Regions from separate parts of the Caballeronia sp. AZ1_KS37 genome, predicted to be linked through region 2. Evidence: riboswitches for the same ligand, from Rfam matches in the RefSeq annotation. Region 2 holds a riboswitch; the other holds the start of a gene.
What was found. A riboswitch is a leader RNA that binds a small molecule or an ion and turns the genes downstream of it on or off. The one in region 2 is predicted to bind cobalamin.

Region 1: it holds a riboswitch for cobalamin, as region 2 does, so the genes downstream of both, NCS00_RS03590 (TonB-dependent receptor domain-containing protein) here and NCS00_RS18270 (CbtB domain-containing protein) in region 2, are expected to answer to the same signal.

Annotation. Positions count from the first base shown of each region.
Region 1 is NZ_JALQDP010000002.1:88,771-103,273, reverse strand. Features, by position in the region: gene NCS00_RS03640 (cobyric acid synthase) at 1-1,007, opposite strand, end outside; gene cobU (bifunctional adenosylcobinamide kinase/adenosylcobinamide-phosphate guanylyltransferase) at 1,064-1,612, shown strand; gene cbiB (adenosylcobinamide-phosphate synthase CbiB) at 1,617-2,558, shown strand; gene cobD (threonine-phosphate decarboxylase CobD) at 2,564-3,559, shown strand; gene NCS00_RS03620 (cobalamin-binding protein) at 3,556-4,449, shown strand; gene NCS00_RS03615 (histidine phosphatase family protein) at 4,450-5,019, opposite strand; gene NCS00_RS03610 (adenosylcobinamide-GDP ribazoletransferase) at 5,004-5,762, opposite strand; gene cobT (nicotinate-nucleotide--dimethylbenzimidazole phosphoribosyltransferase) at 5,764-6,816, opposite strand; gene NCS00_RS03600 (ABC transporter ATP-binding protein) at 6,828-7,604, opposite strand; gene NCS00_RS03595 (FecCD family ABC transporter permease) at 7,601-8,629, opposite strand; gene NCS00_RS03590 (TonB-dependent receptor domain-containing protein) at 8,626-10,506, opposite strand; cobalamin riboswitch at 10,588-10,885, opposite strand; gene NCS00_RS03585 (ATPase) at 11,153-11,521, shown strand; gene NCS00_RS03580 (cell division protein ZapA) at 11,518-11,832, shown strand; RNA gene ssrS (6S RNA) at 11,938-12,119, shown strand; gene NCS00_RS03570 (EVE domain-containing protein) at 12,199-12,657, shown strand; gene NCS00_RS03565 (SIMPL domain-containing protein) at 12,727-13,455, shown strand; gene lgt (prolipoprotein diacylglyceryl transferase) at 13,508-14,410, opposite strand; gene NCS00_RS03555 (LysR family transcriptional regulator) at 14,449-14,503, opposite strand, start outside.
Region 2 is NZ_JALQDP010000030.1:432,103-446,605, forward strand. Features, by position in the region: gene cobO (cob(I)yrinic acid a,c-diamide adenosyltransferase) at 1-204, shown strand, start outside; gene NCS00_RS18255 (cobyrinic acid a,c-diamide synthase CobB) at 208-1,506, shown strand; gene NCS00_RS18260 (DUF1289 domain-containing protein) at 1,503-1,748, shown strand; gene NCS00_RS18265 (CbtA family protein) at 1,783-2,565, opposite strand; gene NCS00_RS18270 (CbtB domain-containing protein) at 2,575-2,808, opposite strand; cobalamin riboswitch at 2,838-2,964, opposite strand; gene NCS00_RS18275 (histidine phosphatase family protein) at 3,013-3,579, shown strand; gene NCS00_RS18280 (DUF1428 domain-containing protein) at 3,639-4,010, shown strand; gene hmuQ (heme-degrading protein HmuQ) at 4,061-4,375, shown strand; gene NCS00_RS18290 (hypothetical protein) at 4,482-4,805, opposite strand; gene lhpI (bifunctional Delta(1)-pyrroline-2-carboxylate/Delta(1)-piperideine-2-carboxylate reductase) at 4,935-5,876, opposite strand; gene ppk2 (polyphosphate kinase 2) at 6,108-7,004, shown strand; gene NCS00_RS18305 (hypothetical protein) at 7,025-7,249, opposite strand; gene NCS00_RS18310 (efflux transporter outer membrane subunit) at 7,411-8,910, opposite strand; gene NCS00_RS18315 (efflux RND transporter permease subunit) at 8,916-12,116, opposite strand; gene NCS00_RS18320 (efflux RND transporter periplasmic adaptor subunit) at 12,148-13,344, opposite strand; gene NCS00_RS18325 (alpha/beta hydrolase) at 13,426-14,244, opposite strand; gene NCS00_RS18330 (LysR family transcriptional regulator) at 14,462-14,503, shown strand, end outside.

The sequences.
Region 1 (14,503 bases), on a different contig from region 2:
CCGCATATGCCGAGCACCTTGCCGCCGTATCGCAGATGCCGTTCGATCGCGCGATCCCAGCCGTTTTCGCGCAGCCATGCGAGATCGCGCTGCACGCTCTTCGAACCGGGCAGCACGATCAGATCGGCGGGCGGCGGCGCAACGCCCGCGCGCACATAGCTGAAGTCGATCTGACGATGCGCCCGCAGCGCATCGAAATCCGTGTGATTGCTGATGCGCGGCAGCGCCGGCACGATCACCTTCAGCGCGGGTGCATCGCCCCGCGTGTGCGGCTGGCTCGGCAGCATGTCCTCGGCGTCGAGCGTCAGGCCGTGCAGATACGGCAGCACGCCGAACACCGGCTTGCCCGTCTGCGCTTCCAGCCAGTCGAGCCCCGGCTTCAACAAGCCGATATCCCCGCGAAACCGGTTGATGACGAAGCCGCGAACGCGCGCCCTTTCGCTCTCCGACAAACACGCGAGCGTGCCGACGAGATGCGCGAACACGCCGCCGCGATCGATATCGGCGACGAGCACGACCGGGCAATCGACGCGCTCCGCGAAGCCCATGTTGGCGATATCGCCGTCGCGCAGATTGATTTCGGCGGGACTGCCCGCGCCTTCGACGATCACCGCGTCGAAGTCCTTCTGCAAGCGCTCGTACGACGCGAGCACGGCGTCGAACGCGATGCGCTTGTACGCGTGATACGCGCGCGCGTCGAGGTTCGCGTGCGCGTGACCGTGGATGATGACCTGCGCGCCGCGATCGCTCGTCGGCTTGAGCAGGACCGGATTGAAGTCGATGCGCGCATCGACGCCCGCCGCGATCGCCTGAAGCGCCTGCGCGCGGCCGATCTCGCCGCCATCGACGGTCACTGCGCTATTGAGTGCCATGTTCTGCGGCTTGAACGGCGCGACGCGCACGCCGCCGCGCCGGGCGAGGCGGCACAATCCGGCGACGAGCGTGCTTTTGCCGGCATCGGACGTCGTGCCCTGGATCATCAGCGTGCCGCGTGGCGTGAATGGCATCGGAGGATTCCCATGAAGAGCGACGCGCTATCTTAGCCCGTCAGTACAATATCGCGATGACCCCCGACCTCACTTTCATCCTCGGCGGCGCACGCTCCGGCAAGAGCGCGCACGCCGAACGGCTCGCCGCCGAAAGCGGCCTGCCCGTGACGTATATCGCGACTGCGCGCGTCGGCGACGCGGAGTTCGCCGAACGCGTGAAGCTGCATCGCGGGCGCCGGCCCGCACACTGGACGCTCGTCGAAGCGCCGCTCGATCTCGCGGGCGCGTTGCGCGAAGCGGATCGCGCGGGACATTGCGTGCTGATCGACTGCCTGACGCTGTGGCTCGCGAATCTGCTTTTCTCGAAAGAAGCGATGAGCGACGAAATCGCCGTTCTGCCCGACAGCGCCCGCGATGCCTTCGCGCAATTCGACGCGGCGCTCGGGCAGACGAAAGGCAAAGTGATCGTCGTGAGCAACGAAATCGGGCTGGGCGTCGTGCCGCTCGGCTCCGTCACGCGTCTTTATGTCGATGAACTCGGCCGGCTGAATCAGCGCGTCGCGGCCGCGAGCACACGCGCGACGCTGATGGTCGCGGGCCTTCCGCTCGCGCTCAAGGGTTAGCGCGATGCTCCTTCTCTCCGCCTACGCAATGGCGCTTCTCGCCGTGCTCGGCGTGATCGTCGATCGCATCTTCGGCGAGCCGCGCGCGCGGCATCCGCTCGTCGGCTTCGGCAATCTCGCGACGAAGCTCGAAGCGCGCGTGAACACCGGCTTTCGCGCGCGGCCGGCGGGCATTCTCGCGTGGTTCGCGCTGGTCGCGCCGCCGGTCGGCATCGCGTGGTTTCTGGTCGGCGCGCTGCCGTTCACGTATGCGTGTCTCGTGCATGTTCTGCTGCTCTGGTTCGCCCTCGGCGCGAAAAGCCTGCGCCAGCACATCGCGCCGATCGCTCGCGCGTTGAGTTTCGGCGATATCGATCACGCGCGCGTGCTGACGTCGCGCATCGTGTCGCGCGATACATCCCAAGCCGATGAAAACGCGCTCTCGCGCGCTGCGGTCGAATCGGCGCTGGAAAACGGCAACGATGCGATCTTCGGCGCGCTCTTCTGGTTCGCGGTCGCGGGCGGCCCCGGCGCGCTGATGTTCCGCCTCGCCAACACGCTCGACGCGATGTGGGGTTATCGCACGCCGCGCTTTCTGCGTTTCGGCTGGGCGGCCGCGCGCTTCGACGATGTGCTCAACTTCATCCCCGCGCGCCTCACGGCCGCGACCTACGCGCTCGCCGGCGACACCCACATGGCGTGGCACTGCTGGCGCACGCAGGCGCGCTCGTGGGACAGCCCGAACGCGGGGCCGGTGATGGCCTCGGGCGCCGGCAGTCTCAACGTGCTGATCGGCGGCGCGGCGGTGTACCACGGCGTGCTCGAAACGCGTCCGACGCTCGGCGCGGGCCATCCGGCGACGGCGAAGCATGTCGTCGCGGCGTTGCGGCTCGTCGAGCGCGCGACATTGATGTGGCTCGCGGTGCTATTGATGATCGCGGTTCTGAGCGTAACGACGAGTGGCTGACTGACATGACGCAATCCATCCGGCACGGCGGCAATCTGCGCGAGGCCGCGCGCCGCTACGCGATATCTCTCGATGACTGGCTCGATCTGTCGACCGGCATCAATCCGCACGGCTATCCGGTGCCGCCCGTCGCGCCCGATGCGTGGCGGCGCCTGCCCGAAGACGACGACGGCCTCGCCGAAGACGCCGCGCGCTACTACGGCGCGCCGCTCGCGTTGCCGGTGGCGGGATCGCAGGCGGCGATACGCGCGTTGCCCGCGCTTTTGCGCCGCGGCACGGCGGCCGTCGCGCCGCTCACGTACGGCGAATACGCGCCCGCGTTCGCACGCGCGGGCCACGCGCTCGCCACGCTCGACATCACGAAGCACGATTTGCCCGCTACGTTCGATCACGTCATCGTCGCCAATCCGAACAATCCGACGGCCGAGCGCGTCGCGCCCGACACGCTGCTTTCCTGGCACGAACAGCTCGCCTCGCGCGGCGGCACGCTGATCGTCGATGAAGCGTTCGCCGATACCGATCCCGCATCGTCGCTGGCGAGCGAGACGGCGCACGACGGGCTCGTCGTGCTGCGCTCGGTCGGCAAGTTTTTCGGGCTCGCGGGCATTCGCGCGGGTTTCGTGCTGGCCGCGCCCGCGCTCGCCGACGCGTTGCGCGACGCGCTCGGCGCATGGACCGTGAGCGGCCCGGCGCGACATGCGGTCGCCGCCGCTTTCGCCGATATCGCGTGGCAGCGCGAAATGCGCGAGCGTCTGCATCGCGATGGCGCGCGCCTTGCCGCATCGATCGCGATCTACGGTTTCGACGTGCGCGCGACGCCGCTTTTCGCGTGGACAGCGACGCCGAAAGCGCCCGAACTGCAACACGCGCTCGCGTTGCGCGGCATCTGGACGCGTCTTTTCGATCTGCCCGGCATGACGCCGAGCCTGCGCATCGGATTGCCAGGCGCGGAAGGCGACTGGGCGCGCCTGTCGCTCGCGCTGCGGGAGATTTGCGCGTGAGGTTGCGCCGTGCGATTGCCCTGCTGATCGGCTTCGCGGTGACGCAAGCGCATGCGATCACCGTCGTCGATGACAGCGGCGCGTCCGTCACGCTCGCGAAGCCCGCCGAACGTGTCGTCAGTCTCGCGCCGCATGTGACCGAGTTGCTGTTCGCGGCGGGCGGCGGCGCGCGCGTCGTCGGCGCTGTCACGTATAGCGATTATCCGAAAGGGGCGCAGGCGATTGCCCGCGTCGGCGACAACAAGGCGCTCGATCTCGAACGCATCGTCGCGTTGCATCCGGATCTGATCGTCGTGTGGCGGCATGGAAATGCGGCGCGTCAGCTGGATCGACTGCAGGCGCTCGGCGTGCCGATCTATTTCAGCGAGCCGAAGCATCTCGACGATATCGCGGCGAGCATCGGCAAGCTGGGCGCGCTGCTCGGCACGCAGAATGAGGCACGCGCCGCGTCCGATGCCTTCACGCGCGAGATTGCGCGATTGCGTGCGCGTTACGCGGAACGGCCGCGCGTGAGCGTGTTCTATCAGGTGTGGGACGATCCGTTGATGACGCTCAATCGCGACAACGTTTTCGACGAAGTGATCGGCTTGTGCGGCGGCGCGAACGTGTTCGCAGCTGAGAAACCGCGCGTGCCGACGATATCGACCGAAGCCGTGCTCGCGGCGAATCCGGAAGCGATCGTCACGGCGACACCCGGCGCGACGAAGCCCGATCGCCCGTTGCCCGCGCTCGAAAGATGGCGGCGCTGGACATCGATGACGGCGGTGGCGCGCGGCAATCTCTTCGGCATCGACGGCGATCTGATCAATCGGCCGACGCCGCGGCTTGCGCTGGGCGCGGATGAGCTGTGCCGCGATTTGGAAATCGCGCGCGAGCGGAGGACGAAGTAGTCAGGCGTTCCACCGCACAAGCAGCCACTGCCCGCGCACGCGCCTGAACCACGCGATCCCGCCGAAATCGAGCGGCCATTGCAACGCCGATTCACGCGCGACGCCGAGCAGATGCGCAGCAAGCACGCGCACGACGCCCGCATGCGCGACGACATGCACGGCCCGTTCATCGACACACGTCGCATCGAACCACGCGATCACGCGATGCGCGAACTGCGCGAGACTCTCGCCGCCGTGCGGACGCGCATGGGCGATATCGTCGGCCCATGCATCGATCAGCGCGCGATCGATCGCGTCCCACGCGCGTCCTTCCCACGCGCCGAAGTGCATCTCGGCCAGACGTGCGTCGGGATGAACGTCGCCGCCCAGCGCACGCGCGATCGAAGCGCAACGCACGAGCGGACTCGCGTGCCATCCATCGACGCATGGGGGCACGTTCAGCGCCTTCATGCGCGCCGTCAACGCGCTCGCCGATTCGCGCGCATCGCGCTGCAAAGGCACATCGGTTTGCCCGTAGCAAACGCCCGCATCGACGGCGACTTCCGGATGCCGGATCAGGACGAGATCCATGCGAGCCCTATGAGATAGATCGCGATCTCGAACACTTGCTGCGCGAAACCGAGGCAATCGCCCGTGTAACCGCCGATGCGCCGGACGAAGTACCGTCCGATGAACAAGCGCAGAACCATCAGCGCGACGATCGTCACGCACGCGAGCTTCCAGTCGGTCACGAAGAGCCACAGCAGGCCGAACGCGAGCGCCAGCGCGAACGACGACACGCTCATGCGCTGCGCGACCGGCTTCGCCTTGCCTTCGGCGCGCACGTAATCGAGCGTGACGAGATAGCTGATTGCGAACGCGCGGCTCGCGGCGTGCGCGGCGATCATCGTCCACGCGACGCGTTGCGGCGGCAATGCGGCGAGCGTCTGCCATTTCAGCGCGAGCGCGATCATCAACGCAATCGCGCCGAACGCGCCGATGCGCGAGTCGTGCATGATGCGTAACGCGTCCTCGCGCGTGTATGCGCCGCCGAAGGCATCGACGCAATCGGCGAGTCCGTCTTCGTGAAACGCGCCGGTCAAGACGAGCGTCGCGGCCATCGAAAGCAGCACCGCGATGCCCGCCGGAAACACGCGCAACGCCGCGAGATACACCAGCGCCGCGACGCCGCCGACCATCGCGCCGACGAGCGGAAAATAGCGCGCCGCCGCGTTCAGATAGTCGCGCTCGAAGCCGACCCAGCGCGGCACCGGCACGCGCGTGAAATAGCCGAGCGCGGTGAAGAAATAGCGCAGTTCGTCGAGCGGGCGCATCTCAGTCGGCTTTATTCGAGACGCCCGCCGACTCGAAGCTCGCCATTTCGTCGACGAACGCGACGGCCGCGCGCAGGATCGGCAACGCGAGCGCCGCGCCCGTGCCTTCGCCCAGACGCAACTCGAGTTGCAGCAGCGGCGCGGCACCGAAATGCGCGAGCATCCGGCGATGCCCCGTCTCGTTCGATGCATGTGCGAACACGCAATAGTCGAGCACGTCAGGCGCGATCTTCGATGCAACCAGCAACGCGGAAGTCGCGATGAAACCATCGACGAGTATCGTCATGCCCGCGCACGCGGCGGCGAGATACGCGCCCGTCATCATCGCGATTTCGAAGCCGCCGAAGGTCGCGAGCGTGTCGATCGCATCGCCTTCATCGCGATGCAGCGCGAGCGCTTTAGACAGCACCTCGCGCTTGTGCGCGAGTCCTCGCTCGTCGAGACCGGTGCCGCGCCCGACGCACTCGTCGATCGAAAGAACGCACAGACGGCTCATCAAACATGCCGCCGCCGACGTATTCGCGATGCCCATTTCGCCGAAGCCGATCACGTTCGTGCCGAGCGACGCGTGATGCCGCACGCGCGCCGCGCCCCGCGCGATGCCTTCGAGCGCGGTCTCGCGCGACATCGCGCGTTCGTGCGCGAAGTTGCGCGTGCCGAGCCCGAGCGACAGACGCTCGTATCCATGATCGATGGGAATCGGCGTCGCGACGCCCGCATCGACGACTTCGAGCGTCATGCCGACCGAGCGCGACAGCGCGTTGATCGCAGCGCCGCCCGCCAGAAAATTCGCGACCATCTGCGCGGTCACTTCCTGCGGATACGAGCTCACGCCCTCTTTCGCGATGCCGTGATCGCCCGCGAAGACGATCATCGCGGGACGCTCGATGCGCGGCTTCGCCGTGCGTTGAATCAGGCCCATTTGCAGCGCGATGTCTTCGAGCCGCCCGAGACTGCCGGGCGGCTTCGTCTTCGTGTCGATGATGCGGCGCAGTTCGCCTTCGATGGCGCGGTCGAGCGCGCGGGGCATCGGGATGCCGTTATTCGTGGACATCGGAATTCCTTTCATGAGCGAGGGATGGAAGGCACGAGCGCTTCGTGCTCGCCATCGCGAATCAACGCGAGCGGATAGCCGAATGCGGCGCTCGCGCGTTCGGCCGTGAGCACGTCGGCGACGAGTCCCGCATGAGCGCCGCCGTTGCCGTCGAGCAGAAGCGCGTGTGTCGCGAAACGGCGCGCGAGATTCAGATCGTGGCACGAGAAGATTACGGTGCGCTTGTGCGCGCGCGCCGCGTCGCGCAACGCGTGCAGGCAATCGATCTGATGATGCAGGTCGAGATGCGAAAGCGGTTCGTCGAGCAACAGCAGCGGCGCGTTCTGGCACAGCACGGCGGCGAGCGCGACACGCTGGCGTTCGCCGCCGGAAAGCGTCAGCACGTCGCGCGACGCGAACGATGCGAGACCCAACGTTTCGAGCGCGGCGTGCGCGGCGGCGCGATCCTCGTCGCTCTCCCAGCCCCAGCCGGTGAGATGCGGAAAGCGGTTGAGCAGCACGGTATCGAGCACGCTCGCGCTGAAGGCGTCGTGCGCGGCTTGCGGCATCAAAGCGCGTGCGCGCGCGAGTTCCGTCGCGCGCCATGACGCGAGCGCGCGGCCGTCGAGCGACACGCTGCCCGATGCGGCTTTCGCAATCCCGGCGAGCACGTTGATGAGCGTCGTCTTGCCCGCGCCGTTCGGCCCGGCGATGCACCACATTTCGCCCGCTTCGATCGACTGCGTGAGCCCGTCGATGAGCGTGCGCTTATCCGCGCGAAGCACGATGGCGTCGAGCCGCAAAATCATCGCGGCCTCCGCAGCAGCATCCACAGGAACATCGGGACGCCGATCAATGCCGTGACGACGCCGACCGGCAATTGCGCGGGCGCGATCACCGTGCGCGCGACGAGATCGGCGGCCATCACCGCGAGTCCGCCCGCGAGCGCGGCGGCGGGCACGAGCATGCGCTGATCGTTGCCGAACGCGAGGCGCAACAGATGCGGCACGACGAGCCCGACGAAGCCGATGGTGCCCGCCGTCGTCACGGCGGCCGCCGCCGCGATCGATGCGACGAGATACACGCGCAGACGCAAGCGCTCGACCGGCACGCCGAGCGCGCGCGCGGTCGTATCGCCGCGCAAGAGCACGTTCAGTTGCGGTGCGACGGGAACGATGACCGCGAGCACGACGGCGAGCGCGATCAGCGCGGGCCATGGCGCCGCCGCGCCGTTGAGATCGCCCGTCAGCCAGAAGATCATGCCGCGCAAACGGTTCTCGGGCGCGACGCTCAGGATCAGCGTGATGAGCGCGCCCCATCCCGATGCGATCACGACACCCGTCAGCAAGAGCCTCGGCGATGCGTCCTGTCCGCTTTGCCACAAGTCCTTGCGCGCGAGTCCGAGGACCAGAACGATCGATGCGAACGCGCCCGCGCAAGCCGCGATATCGACGCCCCACCACGGCAGCGACCCGAGCATCGCGGCAAGCGCGAAGGTTGCCGCGCCGCCGGATACGCCGAGCACGTACGGTTCCGCCAGCGGATTGCGCAACAGCACTTGCAGCAGCGCGCCGGCGAACGCGAGCAATGCGCCCGACGCGAAGCCCGCGAGCGCGCGCGGCAGACGCAAGGTCAGCACGATGTCATCGGCGATATCGGGCGTCGCCGAGTGCGCGTGAAAGAGCGCGCCGATCGCGCGCGATACGGGCAATGCGACGCTGCCCATCGCGAGCGACGCGACCAGCACGACGAGCGTCGCTGCGCCGAGCGCGATCCAGATCGCGGTGGCGCGGCTCGCGTTCATCGCGCGCGGACGTTCAGCCACGCGGCTCACGACGGATGCCAGCCCAACGTGATGTACGCGCCGCGTCGTGGCGTGTTGTACGAGTACGCAAGTTCATAGTCCTTGTCGAACAGGTTGTCGATGCGCGCCGTGACGTACCACGACTTCGAGATGTCGTAGCGCGCCGACAGATTCACGATGCCGTAGCCCGCGAGCGTCGAATCGTAATCGCTGCGTTGACCGCTCACGATCCATTCGCCACCGACGCGCCACGGCCCGATCGTGCGATGCGCCGTCAGCGTCGCGAAATGCCGCGCGCGCCGCGTCAAATCCTCGTGATTCGTTTCGTCGACGGGATTCTGGAACGTGACGCCCGCGCGCACATCCGTTGCGCCGACGTGCCCCGCCCACGATCCCTCGATGCCCTGCACCTTCGCGCGCCCGACGTTCTGCGCGACATAGTAGAAGCCGCCGTCGGACACGTAATCGATCAAATTCGAATAGCGCGTCTGAAAAAGCGTCACGCGCACCACGCCGAGCGCATTCGATGCGTACTGCAACGCCGCCTCGACCGAATGACTCCGCTCCGGCTGAATCGACGGATTGCCGCTCAGCGGATAGTAGAGATCGTCGAAGCTCGGCGCGCGAAACGAGGCCGAATAGCTCGCGCTCGCCTTCCAGTGCGCGTCGAAGTTATACGCGTAGCCCAGATAGTAGCTGTTCGCGCCGCCGAAATCGGAATACTGATCGCGGCGCAGATTCGCCTGCAACTCGTTCGCGCCGACGTGCCCCACGTAACCCGCGAACATCGAATTCACATGACGGTCGGGCGCGCTGAACTGATGGGAATCGAGCGTCTGATCGAGATGCTCGTAGCCGAAGAGCAGCTTGTGCGCGTCGCTGATCCGCACGTCGTTCTGCCACGTATATTGCCGGTTCTCCGAATCGAAACGGCTCGTATAGACGCCGTTCTGCTCGATGTTCGCGCGGTCCTGTCCCTGCGCGATCGTGAAGTGCGCCGTCCAGTTATCCGTGACGCGGCCGTTCGCAAACACCGACGCCGAGCGCACGCGATCGTGCGTTTCGTTGATATCCGTCGGCTGGCCATAGGCATCGTCGAAACTGTTGATGCCGTTCGATTGCAGGAAGCGCACGCCCGCGTCCCACTTGTCGCTGAACTTGTGACGCAGCGTCGCCGCGACGCTCTCGTTCAGATAGCCGTTCGCGTTCGGATTGGCGCCGGGCGCGATTCCCGGATCGATCGACGAGAAGCCGTCGGTTTTCTCGCGCGAGACGTTCACGCTGAAGGTCGTGCGGCCGTCCTTGTCGAGCGCGCCGCTCACGCCCGCCGATTGCCGCTGCGTGTGATAGCTGCCGTACTCGGCCTCGAAGTTGAAGCGCGGCGGATGCGCCTCGCCTTCCTTCGTGAAGATCTGCACGACGCCGCCAATCGCATTCGATCCATAGAGCGCCGACACGTTGCCGTTCACGACCTCGACGCGCCCGATCTGGTCGAGCATCAATTGCGATAGCTGTGCCGCGCCGAGCGACGCCGATTCGACGCGCACGCCGTCGATCAGCACGAGCGATTGCGACGACGCCGCACCGCGTATGAAAAGCCCCGAGTTCGAGCCCGGTCCGCCGTTGCGCGTGATCTGCACGCCGGGCGCGAGCGCGACGAGTCCGAGCGCGTCGCTTGCGTTTGCATCGGCGATGTCCTGCTCGTCAAAAAGCGATGTCTGCGGAATCGATTCGGCAAGCGGCTGCGGCGCGCGCGTCGATGTGACGACGACGGGCGCAAGCGTTTGCGTGCTGTCTTCCGTCTGGGCCGCCTGTGCAGCGCCGGCGAACGGCAAGGCGCCGATGGCCGCAACGAGCGCGCCATGACGGGAGAGACCGCTTCTGAGCGCGGCCAGTGGCAATACCATGTGTGAAGTGTTCCGTTTCGCGTGAGCGCGACCCCGCTCCCCGCGAGGACGATGCGCGACGAACGCACCGCGCCATGCGCGCCGATGCGTCGGACTCCGGCCGGTATCCGGGCTGGCGATCAATCGTCTCGCCTTCCCGCGCATGGCGCGCAGTGGCATCGACACGTTTCTTGCAGTCGCGCGCGTGCGACGAATTTCGACACGCTCGCGCGGCAAAAACGCGCATGAGACGACTTGCAACTTGCGTTGCGGTCGCTTACCGTTGCGGGGGCAGCACAGGTTGGCTCGTCGTCGATTGCGGCGACTTCGCTCCCTGTTTCCCGTTTGACTGCATCCACGAGATCCGCGGATGCGAGCACCAAAAGTGCGGCAAGTGTAGGAGCGCGGTTCGGGGCCGTCAAGAAAACCGCGCGGCCAGACTGGCGCGGCGCATGACGAATCGAACGAGAAGCGAAAGAGAAGCGGCCGGCCTGTCATCACGAGCGTTGCGGGGCGCTCGCGTTTTCTGCACACGAATGCATCGCGACATGCGCTTGATTCGAAGGATTAAGCGCTAGATCGCGTGTTGTTACGTCTCGAAACGAGACATTTATCGGAAGCTCCGTTGAACCGCGCTAAAATGCGAGGTCTTTAGAGGACGCAGCACATGCTCAACGAACTCGAATCACTGTCAGGAAACATCGGCCGGCTGATCCAGATCAGCGAGCGCCACAAGCAGGCGCATCAAGCGCTGCAGGAACAACTCGAACAGCTGCGCGCCGACTATGCGAACGTGCAGGCCGAGCTCGCGCAAGTGCGCGAAGAGCGCGATACGCTGCAGTCCGAACGCGATTCGCTGTCCGCGAAAATCGACGACGCGCAAATCCGCCTGAACGCGATTCTCGAAAAGCTGCCGCGCGGCAAGTCCGCGCAACATGCCGAGTCCGACAATCAACTCGATCTCCTCGAAGCCGATTCCCAGGAAGCACATGAAACGGAATTGCACGGCGAGCATCATCAGGGAGAGAAGGCATGACGACCACGCAGATCGAAGTATCCATTCTCGGGCAGCCGTATCGTCTCGCGTGCTCGCCGGAAACCGAAGGCGCATTGCGTGAAGCCGTCGCGCGCGTCGACGCCGAAATGAACAAAGTGCGCAATGCAAGCAGCGTGCGCGGCACGGATCGCATCGCGGTGATGGCGGCGCTTTCGCTGGCGTCGGAATTGCTTAAGCTGCAGGACAGCGTGCGTCACGGCGAGGCCTTCCCCGCCGAAGAAATCCGCCGCACGATGCACTCGATGAACGAGCAATTGGGCGCGGTCATTGCGCAACACGAAGCGCAATAAGGCAGATGCGCGTCGAGTCAATCAGCGCGCAATGTCAATCGAAAAAAGAAACCGCCGAAGTAGCGTGAAGAGGCTGCAGAAGGCAAACGATTGGTGTAGAGTGACGTTTCCCTGCCTGGTACGCCAAGGTCATATATTCCTTGAACCAATGCTACATTGGCACGGTTGCGGAACCTTGCAGCACGGGCGCGCGCGTCGCTAGTCCGATGTACCCGAAGTGTTGCTTACCGCGACCAATCTTGAACCCAGGTTCAGGATGCCGGCCTAGCGGCTGTGGCGGGGACCTCATTCAAGAAACGGCATCGGTTTTTCCGATGCCGTTTTCGTTTGTCCCTGCCGTTCGCTCTTCGATTCATGCACACGACCATGCGCTACTGGCTGATGAAGTCCGAACCGGACGAAGCGAGCATCGATCATCTCGCGCACGCGCCGAAAAAAACCTTGCCGTGGACGGGCGTACGCAACTATCAGGCGCGCAACTTCATGCGCGATCAGATGCAGATCGGCGACGGCGTGCTCTTCTATCATTCGAGCTGCCCGGAGCCGGGCATCGCGGGCATCGCGAAAGTGTGCTCGACGGCATATCCGGATCCCACGCAATTCGATCCGAAGAGCGATTACTACGATCCGAAATCGACGCAGGAAACGCCGCGCTGGATGCTCGTCGACGTGAAGTTCGTGAAGAAGACGCCGCTCATATCGCTCGCCGCGTTGCGCGAACATCCAGAGCTTGCCGACATGCAAGTGCTCGCGCGCGGCAACCGGCTCTCGATCACGCCCGTGACCGAAGCGCAATGGCGATTTATTACCGAGCACCTCGTCTAACAAGGAACTTACGACTTCACGACTGCGACTAAATCCCGTCGCACGTACGCGATGTCACGGAGTCCTTCGATGCTCAATAAGAAAACCGCCGCCGCCTTCGCCCTGCTCGCGATGTCCGGTGCCGCGCTAACGTTGTCTCAAACCGCCGCTGCGCAGACGGTGATGACGCAGCCACAGCCCTCGGGCGTGCTCTCGCTCTCCGCACAAGCGAGCGCGCAAGTGCCGCAGGATGTCGTCAACATCACGCTCTTCTACGAACAGGAAGCGGCCGATCCGTCGTCGCTCACCAGCACGCTCAATCAGCGCGCCGAGGCCGCGTTACGCGAAGCCAAAGGTGTCGACGGCGTGACCGCGAAGAGCGGCTCGTTCACCGTCTATCCGTCGACGGATCGCGACGGCAAGATTTCCGCGTGGCGCGGGCGCACGGAAGTCGTGCTCGAATCGCATGACTTCGCGGCGGCATCGAAGCTCGCGGGCAAGATGAGTTCGTCGATGCAAGTGGGTAGCGTCGCGTTCTCGCTGTCGCCCGAAGCGCAGCGCGCGGCCGAGCAAAAGCTCGTCTCGCAAGCCATCGATTCGTTCCGCAAGCAGGCGCAAAGCGCCGCGCAAGGCTTCGGCTACAGCAATTTCACGATTCGGGAAGTGAATGTCGGACGGAGCGGCGCGCAGCCGCGTCCCGTCATGATGATGCAATCGCGCGCGATGAGCGCCGATGCGAAGATGGCCCCGATCGCGATGGAAGCCGGCACGACCACGGTGACAGTCGACGTTTCCGGCTCCGTACAAATGGGACGCTAAACGTCGCTCCCGCTGTTCACGCGGGGCGGCGTTCGACCGCCCCGCTCTTTCCTCAAGCCTTTGCGGATTCGGGCGGCAGGCGCAGATTGCGCTTGTAGGCCCACACCATCATTACCACGCCGGCGACGATCATCGGCAGCGAAAGCCATTGGCCCATCGAGAGATTGAGCGCGAGCAAGCCGAGATAATCGTCCGGCTCACGCGCGAATTCCACGGTGAAGCGCGCGAGTCCATAACCGATCAGGAACAGCGCCGAAATCGCGCCGACCGGACGCTGCTTGCGCGAGAACGTCCAGATCACGATGAACAACACGAGCCCTTCCAGCGCGATTTCGTACAACTGCGACGGATGACGCGGCAGCATGTGGTAACGCTGAAAAATTTCCGTGAGGTGATACTGCGCGTCGAGCTGCGGATTCTTCGAGAGCCACACGGCGTCGTCGTTCGTCGAGTTCTGGAAGAGCATCGCCCACGGCGCGTTCGGGTCCGTCACGCGGCCCCACAGCTCGCCGTTGATGAAATTGCCGAGTCGCCCCGCCGCGAGACCGAGCGGCACCATCGGCGCGACGAAATCCGTCACCTGCAGCCACGTGCGCTTGCGGTGATACGCGAACAGCACCATCGCGAGCGTCACGCCGAGAAAGCCGCCGTGAAACGACATCCCGCCTTCCCATACCTTGAAGATATCGAGCGGATGCGCGGCGTAATAACTGGCCTTGTAAAACAGCACGTAGCCAATGCGCCCGCCCAGAATCGTGCCGAGCACGCCGTAGAACAGCATGTCGTCGATGTCCTTCACGGTCCAGCCTTGCGCGGCGACATAAGGCAGCCGCAGCCGCAACCGGCCGATGACGATGGCCGACACGAACGCCACCAGGTACATGAGGCCGTACCAGCGCACGGCGAGCGGTCCGAGATGAATCGCGATGGGATCGAAATTGGGATGTATGAGCATTCTGATGTGGGAATCTTTAAGCGGGCTACAGGGGCGAATCATACAGAACCGGCGCTTTCGGCCCTCGAACGGACGATTTCGATGAACCCGGCG
Region 2 (14,503 bases):
ACCGTGCTCAAGTACGAGTATCTGCCGCTCGATGAAGTGCTCGACGTGCTGAAGGCGCGGCCCGCGATGCTGCATGTCGTCGTGACCGGTCGCCACGCGCCCGATGCGTTGATCGAACTTGCCGATCTCGTCACGGAAATGCGGCTCGTGAAGCATCCGTATCGCGAGCAAGGCGTGAAAGCGCAACGCGGCGTCGAGTTCTGAGCGATGCCCGACTGCCCCGCTCTCTTCATCGGCGCGAGTGCGTCGCATCAAGGCAAGACCACGGTGACGGCGGCGCTTGCGCGTCATCACGCGCGCCGAGGCCTGACGGTACGCGTGTTCAAGACCGGCCCGGATTTTCTCGATCCGATGATTCTCGAACGCGCATGCGGCGCGCCCGTTTATTCGCTGCATCTGTCGATGGTCGGGCTCGATGCGTGCCGCGCGTTGCTCGCCAAGGCCGCGCGCGAGGCCGATCTCATTCTCATCGAAGGCGTGATGGGTCTCTTCGACGGCACGCCGAGCAGCGCCGATCTGGCCGCCACGTTCAACGTACCGGTGCTCGCGGTGATCGGCGCGCACGGCATGGCGCAGACGTTCGGCGCCATCGCGTTCGGGCTCGCGCGTTATCGCGAAGATGTGCCCTTTCATGGCGTGCTCGCGAATCGCGTTGCATCGGCGCGTCATGCGCAGATGTTGTCGGAGACTATCCCCGTCGACTTGCGTTATTGCGGCCATCTGTCGAATGCGGACGATATCGCCTTGCCCGAGCGTCATCTCGGTCTCACGCAGCCCGATGAAATCGCGGGCCTCGACGCACGGCTCGACCGCGCCGCCGATGCAATCGCGCAAACGACGCTCGCCGATCTTCCGCCGCCCGTTCATTTCGACGATGCGACGCTGCCCGCGCCGCCGCGTCTGCTCGACGGCGCGCATATCGCCATCGCTCGCGATGCGGCGTTCTCGTTCGTGTATCCGGCGAATGTCGATGTGCTCATCGCCATGGGCGCGCGCATCAGCACGTTTTCTCCGCTCGCCGACGAACCCGCGCCGCACGATGCCGACGCGCTCTATCTTCCCGGCGGCTATCCCGAGCTGCATGCCGCGGCGCTCGCTTCGAACGAACGCGCGCGTGCATCGGTCGTTGCGCACGTCGAGCGAGCGAAGCCCGTGGTCGCGGAATGCGGCGGCATGCTGTATCTGCTCGACACGCTGACCGACATCGAAGGCACGCGGCATGCGATGCTCGGCATCCTTCCCGGCGACGCGGCGATGCAACGCAAGCTGTCGCGCCTCGCGATGCAGCGCATCGACACGACGCATGGCGCGATGACCGGTCACACATTCCACTACTCGACGCTCGACACGCCAATGCAGCCGGCACTCAAGGCCGCTCATGCCACGACCGGCACCGAAGGCGAAGCGCTCTATCGGCATGGTTCGGTGTCGGCCACTTACATGCACGCTTACTGGCCGTCGAATCCGGCCGCGGCCGCTGCGCTCTTTCGCGGCGAATCACTATGACAACGACGCAAGACGATCTCGCTTTCACCATCGAACGCGCGAAAGCGCAGGAACCCATCGGCTCGCCATGCACCGATGTCTGCAAGCTCGATCAGGAAACGGGCCTGTGCCTCGGCTGCTTCCGAAGCCGCGAGGAAATCAAGACCTTCAGATCGATGGACGATGCCGCGAAGCTCGATCTGTTCGATGAATTGCTCAAGCGTCGTGCGGCGAAAGAGCAAACGAAAAGCCCGCGTTCCTGACGAAGCGCGGGCTTCATGAGCGACGCCGAACCGCTTACGCCGCAGCCATTCTTCTCACCGCCGGCCGCTCGAGTTCACGCGCTGCGAGCGCACCGAACACGAGACCGAGCGTCGTCCATAACAGCGCCTGCATGCCGATAGCGGCCACGCGGAAATTCCACAGCAGCGAAGCGGAGAAATCCGCGGGCACTTCATCGACGGACGGCAGCGCGACCTGCGCCGCCACGATCACGACGATATACGCAGCCGCCGCGATGAGCGTCGCGTTCCACCCGCCATGCCGCGCCACCATGCGCCGCTGCAAGCGCACGGCGAAGACGGCAGCCGCGATGGAAATCGCCACCATGCCGAAGAAAAGCGCCGTGCGCGGCCCGATGGTCTCGGCATTGCCGACAGCGGGCGGATTGGGCGGGTACTTGAGGAACGGCACGATGGCGACGCTCACGAAGCCGAACAGCGCGAGCAATGCCGACGTGCCGCGCGCGCGCAACGCGCCGAGCCGTCCATAAGCAAACGCGAACACGAGCGAGAAGAGACCGCCGAGCGCGGTGCCGAACACGGCGACGCCGGTCAGAAGGCCGAGGCCCGCTTGCGTATCGCGAGACACGAGCGCTTCGTCGCCGTGATCGTGCGAATGCGCTTGCGTGGCAGCCGCATCGGCATGACCGTGCTCATGTTCGTGTTCATGCTCGTGCTGTTCCTCGAACGCGATGGCGCGTGCCACCGACGGTTCACCGAACGCACGCGCGAAGCCGAAGCCGATCAGGCCCGCGACCAGTCCCGCGATCATGCCGCGTATCAGCAAAGTGCGAATCATGATGCTTCCTCAGTGGCACGGAAAGCCGAGCAAATGCCGGCCGTCATGCACGAATTCGTGGACGTACGTGCCCGAGAAAATCGACGTCGCGCCCTGTTCGGCGCCGACGAAATAGATTGCGATCAGCAGAATGAGGCCGATGAAGACGGCCCACGGCAACACTTCACGCACCGGAATGGGCACGGGTGCATCGAGTGACGGGGAAACCGGAGCGGAAAAGACCGGCGCGTTGGAAGCATTCATGGTGGTTCTCCAGGGAAAAGCGCGTCCCGATTGACGAAGAGCATGCAGCGGGGTCTGACTCGCGGCGCCGCGCTTTCGCGTTGACGTACCGCACACAGTGGCGCGACCGTGCCGGGTTTGCACCGGCTTCCTCGCACTGCAAGCTTGCCATTCTATGATGATCCGCTGCAAAGTAAAACGATTCCGATTCGACCGCCACCTGCCTTGGAACTCATTCTTCTCTGTCACGCCGCCACGCGCGCGATGAAAACCGGGCACTTTCCCACCGGCGACGAACCTCCCGAGCGCAATGCGCGCGCGCAGCTCGCGTCATTGCACGCCTTGCCCGACACGCGCGTGATTGCGAGTCCCGCGCGCGTCGCGCGTGAAACGGCGGCGTGGATCGCGGATGCATTCGAGATCGTTCCCGCGTTCGACGACATCGACTATGGCCGCTGGCGCGGGCATTCGATACGCGAAACGGGCGAGCGCGAACCGGAACATGTCGCTGCATGGCTCGCGGATCCCGATGCGCGTTCGCACGGCGGCGAAAGCGTCGCCATGCTCGCCGCGCGCGTCGCCGAGGGCTTCGCTTCGATCGACCGGCTCGACGCGGGGCGCTGCATCGTCGTCACGCATGCGATCGTCGTGAAAGTGGCGCTCGCGCATGCGCTTCGCCTGCCGCTCGCATCGATCTATGGGATGAACTTCGCGCCGCTCTCGTCCACGGTGCTGGAACGCGCGTCGCCCGCCGATACGTGGACCGCCCTGAACTTCGCTGCATACGAATAGCTCAAAGCAGACAGCGCATCGCGTGCGCGGTGCGCGTTCGACTCAACCAGGAGACTCAGATGGCGCATTACGTGGATGGATTCGTCGTACCCGTACCGATCGACAAGGTCGACGCTTATCGCCGCATGGCCGAAGCCGCCGGCAAGATCTGGCTGGAACACGGCGCACTGAAGTTCGTGGAAACCATCGCCGATGACGTGAAGCCCGGCAAGCTCACATCGTTTCCACAGAGCGTGCAGATGAAGGAAGGCGAGACCGTCGCGTTCTCGTATATCGTCTACGAATCGCGCGAGCAGCGCGATAGCGTCAACGCCAAAGTGATGGAAGACCCGCGCCTCAAAACGATGATGGAATCCGGCGAGACGCCGTTCGATCCTCAACGCATGTTCTTCGGCGGCTTCACGACCATCGTCGAACTCGGGCGCGACTGATCGTTCTTATCCGCTCAATCGAGTCACTACTTCGAAGGAACCGCATCGACATGTATATCGCCATGAACCGCTTCAAGATCGTGCCCGGCGCCGAAGCCGACTTCGAACGTCTGTGGACGAGCCGCGATACGCATCTGAAGGATGTGCCCGGGTTCGTCGAGTTTCATCTGCTCAAAGGGCCGGTGAAAGACGATCACGTTCTGTATTCGAGCCATACGATATGGGCGAATCAGGCAGCCTTCGAAGACTGGACGCGTTCGGACGCGTTTCGCGCCGCGCATCGCAATGCCGGCGGCGAGACGCGCCAGCTTTATCTCGGTCATCCGGAATTCGAGGGCTTCGAAGTCATTCAGACCGTCAAATAGAGCGGTCAAGGCGCAACCGAACGTTCGCGCACTTTTCGGCGAGCACGCGCGTTTTACACACGTGTGAAAAAACGCGCTTCGCCGAAGCTGTCTTTTCAGACGTGTTCTAGGCCTTTGCGCCGCGCGCCATGCGCTGCAGCGTCGATGAATCGATCGCCGCCGCGCAGATTCGCACCGCTTCCTTCAGCGTGCGCGGACGCCCCGCACCGAATTGCGATTCCAGCATCGCGACGGCGCGCAGACGCTCGTCATTGCCGAGTTTCTCGCCCGTCGCAAGCTCAAGAACCGAGATGAAATAAGCCGCAGGCGGCGCCGCGCTCGCATGCGGAGTCGTCTGGCGTTCCCCGTCCGCCGCGCCACCCGCGCCCTCACGTCCGTCGTCGCGCGCCGGAATCCACGGGTGCCACTTGCTGTCGTATCGACTTTTCATGGGTTAGTTCGCTGGCTCGATTGCTGTGGCGCACCTTGGCGCCGTTTGTCATGTGACGCTTATGGCGTCTCTGTCATTAAAGAGACTTACAGCAAGTACCGTTCCAAGCTGGCGTTCCCCTTGCACGGCCTAGCGCGCCGCGACGCTTTCCTCCGACAAAACCGCACGCGCGACGCGACATGCCGCAAGATCCCAAGCCGCGCAGCCGACCGATTTGAACATCACCGGTTGCAATGCATCAACGGCTTTGGACGGCGCCGCGAGCGCGAGCGCCAATGCGTGCACATCGTTCCATTCGACGCTCGCGAGAATGAAATCGCCTGCTTCGTGACGCGCGCCCGCAGGGTCGTCGACGTAAAGCGCGCTTGCATGCACGGTCGCGGCGGCGATCTCGGCGGCATCGGCGGTGAATGCGCCCACGCCGATCACGAGGCGGCCCGCGCGCGCGGGCAACGTATAGACCGGCGTCTTGCTCGTGGTCGCGGCGATGACGACATCGATCGAATCGGGAATCGTAGTCTCGTCGAGCGCGGCAAGCTGCTTCGAAAGCGATGCATGCGCCGCACAGAACTCGCGCGCGCGCCCGGGACGCGAGCCTTGCACGACGATGCGCGCATCGGGATAAATAGCGGCGAGCGCCTCGACGTGATACGCAGCCTGCTTGCCCGTACCGATGACGAGCACCTCGCGCGGCGCGGCATCGTGAAGCGCGCGGATCGCGAGCATCGATACCGCCGCCGTGCGCCGGCCCGTCACCGTCGGGCCATCGAGCATGAATTGCGGCACGCCCGTCATGGCATCGTAGGCGGTCACCTGACCGTGGATCGTCGGCAGGCCGAGCGCGCCGTTGCCCGCGCAAACGTTCACGAGCTTGTGCATCGCGAGATCGGCGGCGCTCGCGGGCATCGACAACATCACGCCGCCTTCGATCGGCACCACCATGCGCTCTGGACTCACGATGCGTCCCGCCGCGTAATCGAGCATCGTCGCGGCGAGGGTGTCGACGAGCCGGTCATACGGCACGAGGCGCGCGGTTTGAGCTTCGTCGAAACTATGGATCGTTCCGGTCATCGCGTTCGCTCGCTTGATATGGGGAAGATGAAATCGAACTTCAAAATGCCATCGAAGTGCCGGAACATTCTAACGGCGCGCGACGCCGCGTCATAAAGCAGCGAATCGCTCGCTAGAATGAACGAATCAGCCGCTGTCATGTGACTGCCATCGAATGTCGTCACAATCGGCCGTCCCGCGCCGCGACCGTCATCGCGACGGCGGCAGCCCAAGAACGCCACGGAGCCCCTCATGAACACGACGGAAAAGCAGCGCCGTTTCCACGCCGACATCATCGACAGCTACGACGAAGAGTTCGAGATGGAGATCGACGATCGCTTCCTGGACGGCGAATCGACTTTCTCCGATGAAGAGCGTCAGTTACGCAAGACCTATTTTCGCGAGCTGTTTCGCTTGCAAGGCGAACTCGTGAAGCTGCAGGACTGGGTCGTGCACGAGGGGCATCGACTCGTGGTGCTGTTCGAGGGACGCGATGCGGCGGGCAAAGGCGGCGCGATCAAGCGCATCACGCAACGGCTGAATCCGCGCGTGTGCCGCGTGGCCGCCCTGCCCGCGCCGAACAATCGCGAGCGCACGCAATGGTATTTCCAGCGCTACGTGTCGCATTTGCCGGCGGCGGGCGAGATCGTGCTCTTCGATCGAAGCTGGTATAACCGCGCGGGCGTCGAGCGCGTGATGAACTTCTGCACGGACGAAGAGTATGAGGAATTCTTCCGCTCGGTTCCCGAGTTCGAGAAGATGCTCGTGCGAAGCGGCATTCAGATCGTGAAGTACTGGTTCTCGATCACCGACGACGAACAGGAAGTGCGCTTCCAGGCGCGTATCGAAGATCCTTTGAAGCAGTGGAAACTGAGCCCGATGGACCTGGAGAGCCGCCGCCGATGGGAGGCCTACACGGCGGCCAAGGAAGTGATGCTTCAGCGCACGCACATTCCCGAAGCGCCGTGGTGGGTCGTGCATGCCGTCGACAAGAAACGTGCGCGCCTGAACTGCATTCATCACTTGCTGAGTCAGGTGCCGTATCACGATGTCGAGCATCCGCCGATCGAACTGCCCGACCGCGTGTTCAATCCCGATTATTTGCGCCAGCCCGTGCCGGATGAGATGTACGTTCCCGAAGTGTATTGAGGTCGATAGCGCGGCGCGCGTCAGCAGCAGTTGTTGCAGGGCAGATGCTTCACGCTCGCGCCATTGCGCTGACGCGAAACCGCATGACGCAGCGCGAACTGATATGCGTGCTGCGAACCTCTCAATACCATTACGAACATGACTTGCGCGAGATTGAAGTCGAGCGTGACCATCAGGCGCGTCAACAGTAGCAGTGGCAACACCACCGCCGGCTGATACAGTTGTTTTGCGATCAAGTCTTTCATCATCGGCTCCCTATCCCATGATTGAAATTCTATGGATTCGAGCCGTGCGGATAAACGCCCCGCAGGTGAAGACATATGTTCCGGGAGGCGAACAATCGAGCTGTCATCGATGCGCGCCCCGAGAAAAAAATGGCCCTGCGCGATGCAGGGCCATCTTCATGCTACTTCTGCGCGAGACTCGGCTCGGGCACCGGCGTGGGCTTCGCATCGCCCCAGCCGCCGCCCAGTGCGCGGATCAAATTCACCGTCGATACCGCCTGCGTGCCCCGCAACTGCACCGAGGCGCGCTGCGTCTGCAATACGGTGCGCTCCGCATCGATCACGTCGAGGTAATTCACCGCGCCTTCGGTGTACTGCGTGCGCGACAACTGCGCGGCACGCACCGACGCCTTCACTGCATCGTCCTGCGTCGCGGTCTGATCTTCGAGGATGCGCAGATCCGACAGATTGTCCTCGACCTCGCGGAACGCAACGAGCACCTGCTGACGATAGTTCGCCGAATCCTCTTCATATATCGCGCGCGCATTCGCGAGATTGCCCTTGCGACGGCCGCCATCGAAGATCGGGATATTCAGCGCCGTACCCGCGAACGGCCCGAGCAGGAACGTGCGGCTCGACCACTTGAAGAGATCGCCGAGCGTCGCGGATTCGAAGCCGCCCGAGCCCGTCAACGTGAGCGACGGGAAGAACGCCGCCTTCGCCACGCCGATACGCGCATTGGCCGCAGCCATCGCGCGTTCCGCCGCCGCGACATCGGGACGGCGCTCGAGCAGCGCCGAAGGCAAACCGGGCGGCACGCGCACCGTTACCGGCTTGAGCGGATTCGCGGCCATCGTGAATTCGGCGGGCGACTTGCCGAGCAATACCGCGAGACTATGTTCCGATGCCGCGCGCAGACGTTGCACCGTCATCGCATCCGAACGCGCTGTCGCGAGCTCGGACTTCGCGCGGGCCACGTCGAGTTCGCTGATATCGCCTTCGGTGTAGCGGCGTTGCACGAGCTTCAACGCTTCCTCGCGTAGCTGCACGGTGCGCGTGAAGACATCGCTTTCCGCATCGAGCTCGCGCAGATTGAAGTAGTTCTGCGCGACGTCAGCCTGCAATGCCAACTGCACCGAACGGAACAACGCCTCGCTTTGCTGCGTGTCCGCGTTCGCGGCTTGCACCGAGTTCGACACGCGGCCGAACAGATCGACTTCATACGACACGCTCGCCTGCGCGCGCCACAGCGTTTGCGCAGGCACGTTGCCATCGGCGGGCAGGAACTGCGATGCCGGCGAGAACTTCTCGCGCGTCGGGCCGAAGCCCGCATCGAGCGTCGGGAACAAGCCCGCCCGCGCCGTCTGGTTGATCGCGCGCGCTTCCTTCACGCGCGCGGCCGCCGCCTTCAGGTTCTGGTTCGCGTCCTGCGCCTGCTTTTCCAGATCGTTGAGCGTGGCGTCGTCGAAGATCGTCCACCATTCGCCGCGCATCATCTCTTCGGACGGCTGCGCGGTCTTCCACGTACCCGCTTCCGATGCATCGAGCGTCTTTTGCGGCGTTTCCTTGTAGGCGGACGGCGCATTGACGTCGGGCTTCTCGTAGGTCGGCGCGAGCGAGCAGCCCGCGACCAGCAACAACGACGCCATCAGACTCGATAAAACATGCAGCTTATTCATCATTCCCCTCACTGCGCTTCGACCGAAGCACCAATACCGCGCATCTGCGGATGCGTGCCGTGCTTGTCCGTTACGTGCTCGGTGCGCGAGAGCTTGCGCAGGATCACGTAGAACACCGGCGTCAGCATCAGGCCGAAGAGCGTCACGCCCAACATGCCGAAGAACACCGCCACGCCCATTGCATGACGCATTTCCGAACCCGCGCCCGTCGACAGCACGAGCGGCACCACACCCATGATGAACGCGATGGACGTCATCAGAATCGGGCGCAAACGCAGGCGGCTCGCTTCTATCGCGGCCTGCACGATCGTGCGTCCTTGCATCTCCAGTTCGCGTGCGAACTCGACGATCAGAATCGCGTTCTTCGCCGACAAGCCCACGAGCACCATCAAACCGATCTGCGTGAAGATGTTGTTGTCGCCATCGGTGAGCCATACGCCGACCAGCGCGGACAAAATACTCATCGGCACGATCAGAATGACCGCGAGCGGCAGCGTCAGGCTTTCATACAACGCGGCGAGCACGAGGAACACGAGCAGCACGCTGATCGGGAAGACCCACAGCGCAGCGTTGCCCGCGAGGATCTGCTGATACGTGAGATCGGTCCATTCGAACTTGATCCCGCGCGGCAGCACTTCGGCCGCGATGCGTTCCGCCGCCGCCTGCGCCTGGCCCGATGAATAGCCGGGCGCAGGACCGCCGTTGATATCGGCGGCGGTATAGCCGTTGTAGCGCACGACCATCTCCGGACCATACGTCGGCGTCACCTTCACGAGCGACGACAAGGGCACCATGTCGCCATTCGCGTTACGCGTCTTCAGCAAGCCGATGTCTTCCGGATTCGCGCGGAACGGCGCATCCGCCTGCACGCGCACCTGATACACGCGTCCGAAGCGATTGAAGTCGTTCACGTAGAGCGAGCCGAGATACACCTGCATCGTGTCGAAGACGTCCGTCACCGAGACGCCCAGCTGCTTCGCCTTCACGCGATCCAGATCGACGTTCAACTGCGGCACGTTGATCTGATAGCTCGAGAACGTCGGTCCAAGCTCGGGCGTTTGCGATGCGCGCTTGATGAACGCCTGGGTCGCATCGGCGAGTGCCGCATAGCCGAGCGCGCCGCGATCCTCGAGCTGCATCTTGAAGCCGCCGAGCGTGCCGAGACCGAGCACCGGCGGCGGCGGGAACACGGCGATGAACGAGCCCTTGATGCCCGCGTACTTCTGATTCAGCGCGCCGGCAATCGCGCCTGCGGACAGCGCCTTGTCATGCACGCGCTCCTTGAAGGGCTTCAGCGTGACGAACACGATGCCCGCGCTCGACGAGTTCGTGAAACCATTCACCGACAAGCCCGGAAATTCCACCGCGCTTTCCACGCCCGGCTGCTTCAGCGCGATATCCGACATCTGACGGATCACGCCTTCCGTGCGATCGAGCGATGCGCCGTTCGGCAACTGCGCGAAGCTGATGAGGTACTCCTTGTCCTGCGCGGGCACGAAGCCGCCCGGCACGATCTTGCCCATCAGCACCGCGCCGCCGAGCAGCACGGCATACACGACCATCATCAATGCCTTGCGGTTGATGACGCTCTTCACGCCCTTGCCGTACGCATCCGAACCGCGATGAAAGACCTTGTTGAAGCCGCGGAAGAAGCCGCCGAACACGCGGTCCATGCCTCGCGTGAGCCAGTCCTTCGGCTCGTCGTGGCCTTTCAGCAGCAGCGCGGCGAGCGCCGGCGACAGCGTCAGCGAGTTGAAGGCCGAGATCACCGTCGAGATGGCGATGGTCATCGCGAACTGCTTGTAGAACTGGCCCGTGAGACCCGACATGAACGCGAGCGGCACGAACACGGCAACGAGCGTCAATGCAATCGCGATGATCGGCCCGCTCACTTCGCGCATCGCCTGATACGTCGCTTCTCTCGCCGATAACCCCGCTTCGATGTTGCGCTCGACGTTCTCGACGACCACGATCGCATCGTCGACGACGATACCGATCGCAAGCACCATCCCGAACAATGACAACGCGTTGATCGAGAATCCGAATGCAAGCAGCAGCGAGAATGTGCCGACGATCGACACCGGCACCGCGAGCAGCGGGATGATCGACGCGCGCCACGTTTGCAGGAACACGATCACGACGAGCACCACCAGCGCGATCGCTTCAGCGAGCGTATGAATCACGGCTTCGATACTGGAGCGCACGAACTGTGTCGGGTCATAGACGATCTCGTATTCGAGACCCGCGGGCATGTCCGCCTTCAGTTCCTTCATCGTCTTGCGGACTTCGTCGGAAATCTGCAGCGAGTTCGCGCCCGGTTGCTGATTGATTGCGATTGCAACTGCCGACTTGTTGTCGAGCAACGAACGCAGACCATATTCCGATGCAGCCAGCTCGACGCGCGCGACATCGGAGAGATGCGTGACCGCGCCATCGGGCGACGTCTTCAGCACGATGTCGCGAAACTCCGACTCGTTCTGCAAGCGGCCGCGCGCATTCACGTTCAGTTGCAGCGGCACGTTCGGCAGCGTCGGCGATCCGCCGATCACGCCCGCCGCGACCTGCACGTTCTGCTCGCGGATCGCGTTGACGACATCGGTCGCGGTCATGCCGCGCTGCGCGACCTTTTGCGGATCGAGCCACACGCGCATCGAGTAATCGCCCGAGCCCCACAGCTGCACTTCGCCCACGCCCGCGATGCGTTCGAGCCGGTCCTTCACGTTGATCAGCGCGTAATTGCGCAGATACGTCATGTCGTAACGGCCGTTGGGCGAATTGAGGTGAACGACCATCGTCAGCGTCGGCGACGATTTGATCGTCGTCACGCCGAGACGCTGCACGTCCTGCGGCAGACGCGGCAATGCCTGGTTCACGCGGTTCTGCACGAGCTGCGTGTTCTTGTCCGGATCGGTGCCGAGCTTGAACGTTACGGTCGTCGTGAGATTGCCGTCGCTGTTCGCTTGCGACTGCATGTAGAGCATGTCCTCGACGCCGTTGATCTGCTCTTCGAGCGGCGAGGCCACGGTCTCCGCGATCACCTTCGGGTTTGCGCCGGGATACTGCGCATGCACGACGACCGAAGGCGGCACGACTTCCGGATATTCGGAGATCGGCAGCTTGAACATCGCGATGACGCCCGCCAGCAGCACGACCACCGATAGCACGCCCGCAAAGATCGGGCGATCGATGAAAAATTTGGATATGTTCATGACGAGTTCTGTCTGTTGCGGATGACGCGCATCACTGTGCGGATGCCGTCTTCACGGCGGGCGCTTTGTCGTCGTCATTCATCGCGACGTTGTTGGCCTTGATCACATCGTTGGGACGCACGCGCTGCAGGCCGTTGACGACGATGCGCTCGCCCGGCTGCAAACCCTTCGAGATCACGCGCAGGCCTTCATGCGTCTGACCCAGCGTGACTTCGCGATACTGCACGCGGTTGTCCTTGTCGACGACCATCACGTACTTCTTGTCCTGATCGGTGCCGATCGCTTCGTCTTCCACGAGCACGGCCGGATGCGGCGAGCCGCCGCCGACCTTCACGCGTGCATAGAGCCCGGGCACGAGCGTGCCGTCGGGATTGTTGAAGCGGGCACGCACGCGGATGGTGCCGGACGTCGTATCGAGCCGGTTATCGACGGAATCGACGACGCCTTCGCGCGAATAGCCATCTTCGTTCGCGAGACCGAGCGACACCGGCACCGTGCTGCCCGCATCGCGGCCGAGATAGCGCAGATACGTTTGTTCATCGACATCGAAGGATGCGTAGATCGGCGATACGGAAACAAGCGTCGTGAGCAAAGGCGCATTCGCCCCCGTCGACACGATGTTGCCCACAGTAAGTTCCGCGCGCGACACGCGGCCCGACACCGGCGCGACGATATGCGTGTACGCGAGATTGATCTTCGCGGCTTCGAGCGCAGCCTGCGCGGCCTTCAGGTTGGCGACGGCCTCGCGCGCAGCGTTCTGTTTCTCGTCGTAGTCGCGCTTGGCGATCGCGTTGTCGGCGAGCAGGCGTTCGGCGCGCGCTGCATCCGTCGACGTATAACCATTGCGCGCCTGCGCCGCCGCGAGCTGCGCCTGAGCGCGGTCCACTTCGGCTTCGTAAGGACGCGGATCGATCGTAAAGAGCGCATCGCCCTTCTTCACGAGCTGGCCGTCCTTGAAATGCACCGCGACGATCGTGCCGGGAACGAGCGGACGAATGTCGACGTGATCGACCGCTTCGAGCCTGCCCGAATAGCTTTGCCAGTCGGTGATGGTCTTCGACACGACCGCTGCGACGTCCACTTCCGTTGCAGTCGGGCTGTGCGCGGCGGCTTTGGCTTCGTTGATCGCCGAATCGCCGTGGCCGCGCAAGGCGGTATAACCGCCCGCGCCGGCGACGATCAGCACCGCGCCTAGCGCGGCGTAGATGCGTTTGCGAGTGAATGACATGGTGAAGGCTCCGGTTAGCGTTGAGATTGTTGTTGTGTGATGCGTGGCTGGCGTGCCGAATCTTGCGGTTATCTTTCGCGCTTACTTCGCGCGTGCGAGGCGCTTCCTGAAGAACGCGACGACATCCGCGAGCGCTTCGGGATGCGCGGCGAGCGCCTGATGCGAGGTCTTGCAATGACGCGTGACTTCGGTCGGCACACCCGCTGCGATCAATTCGCCCGCGTATTTCTCGGCCTCGATATGCAGCAGATCGTGCTCGGCGCTCGCGATCATCGCGGGCGGCAATCCGCCCAGACGTCGCGATTCGAGCGGCGCGGCGTACGGATGCAGACGTTGCGACGGATTCGGCAGATACGCGCGATACCACTGCGCGCATTCGCATGCTTCGAAATCGGGGCACAGCACTTTGCGTTCGTCGGCGAGGCGCGTCATGCTCGGGTCGAGCAACGGCGCGAGCAGCGCTTGCGCGGACATGCGAATATCGCCGCGATCGCGCGCGATGGCCGCGACGCAGGTCGCGAGATTGCCGCCCGCGTCATGGCCCACGACGCCGATGCGCTGCGGGTCCGCGCGCTGCGAACGCGCATGCGCGACGGCCCATTGCGCGGCGCGATAGCCGTCTTCGGGCGCGGCGGGAAACGGAAACTTCGGCGCGAGCGAATAGCCGACGGACACGACCCACGCGGGCGTATCGCGCGCGATCGTCGCTGCTGCGATATCCGCGTCGTCGAGTCCGCCGCGAATGAATCCGCCGCCGTGGAAGTAAAGAACGATGGGCAGGATCGTGCCGTCCGATGCGGGACGATAGCTGCGCAGCGTGATCGGCTGCGCGTGTCCCGTGATGTGCACATCTTCGATGCACAAGCGCGGACTCGACTCCAGATCCAACAGTGTTGCCATGGTTATTCTCGGTGCGAGGCCCATGCTGCAAGGCCTTCACGCATAAGTTGCGATGCTGCGAATTCTGGAGGCCGCGCCTTTTTTAATAAATGCCTATAATCCGGCAACACAATTCGGTCGCACCGAACAATCGTGGTTATCCCTCGCGATTGTTCTTCCGTCATTCTTTAGCGCGCGCTTAAATAGTTGCATCGCTAAGTAAAGAAGGTGAGAGAACATGGATCGGCTTCAGGCAATGCAGGTCTTCACTCGCGTCGTC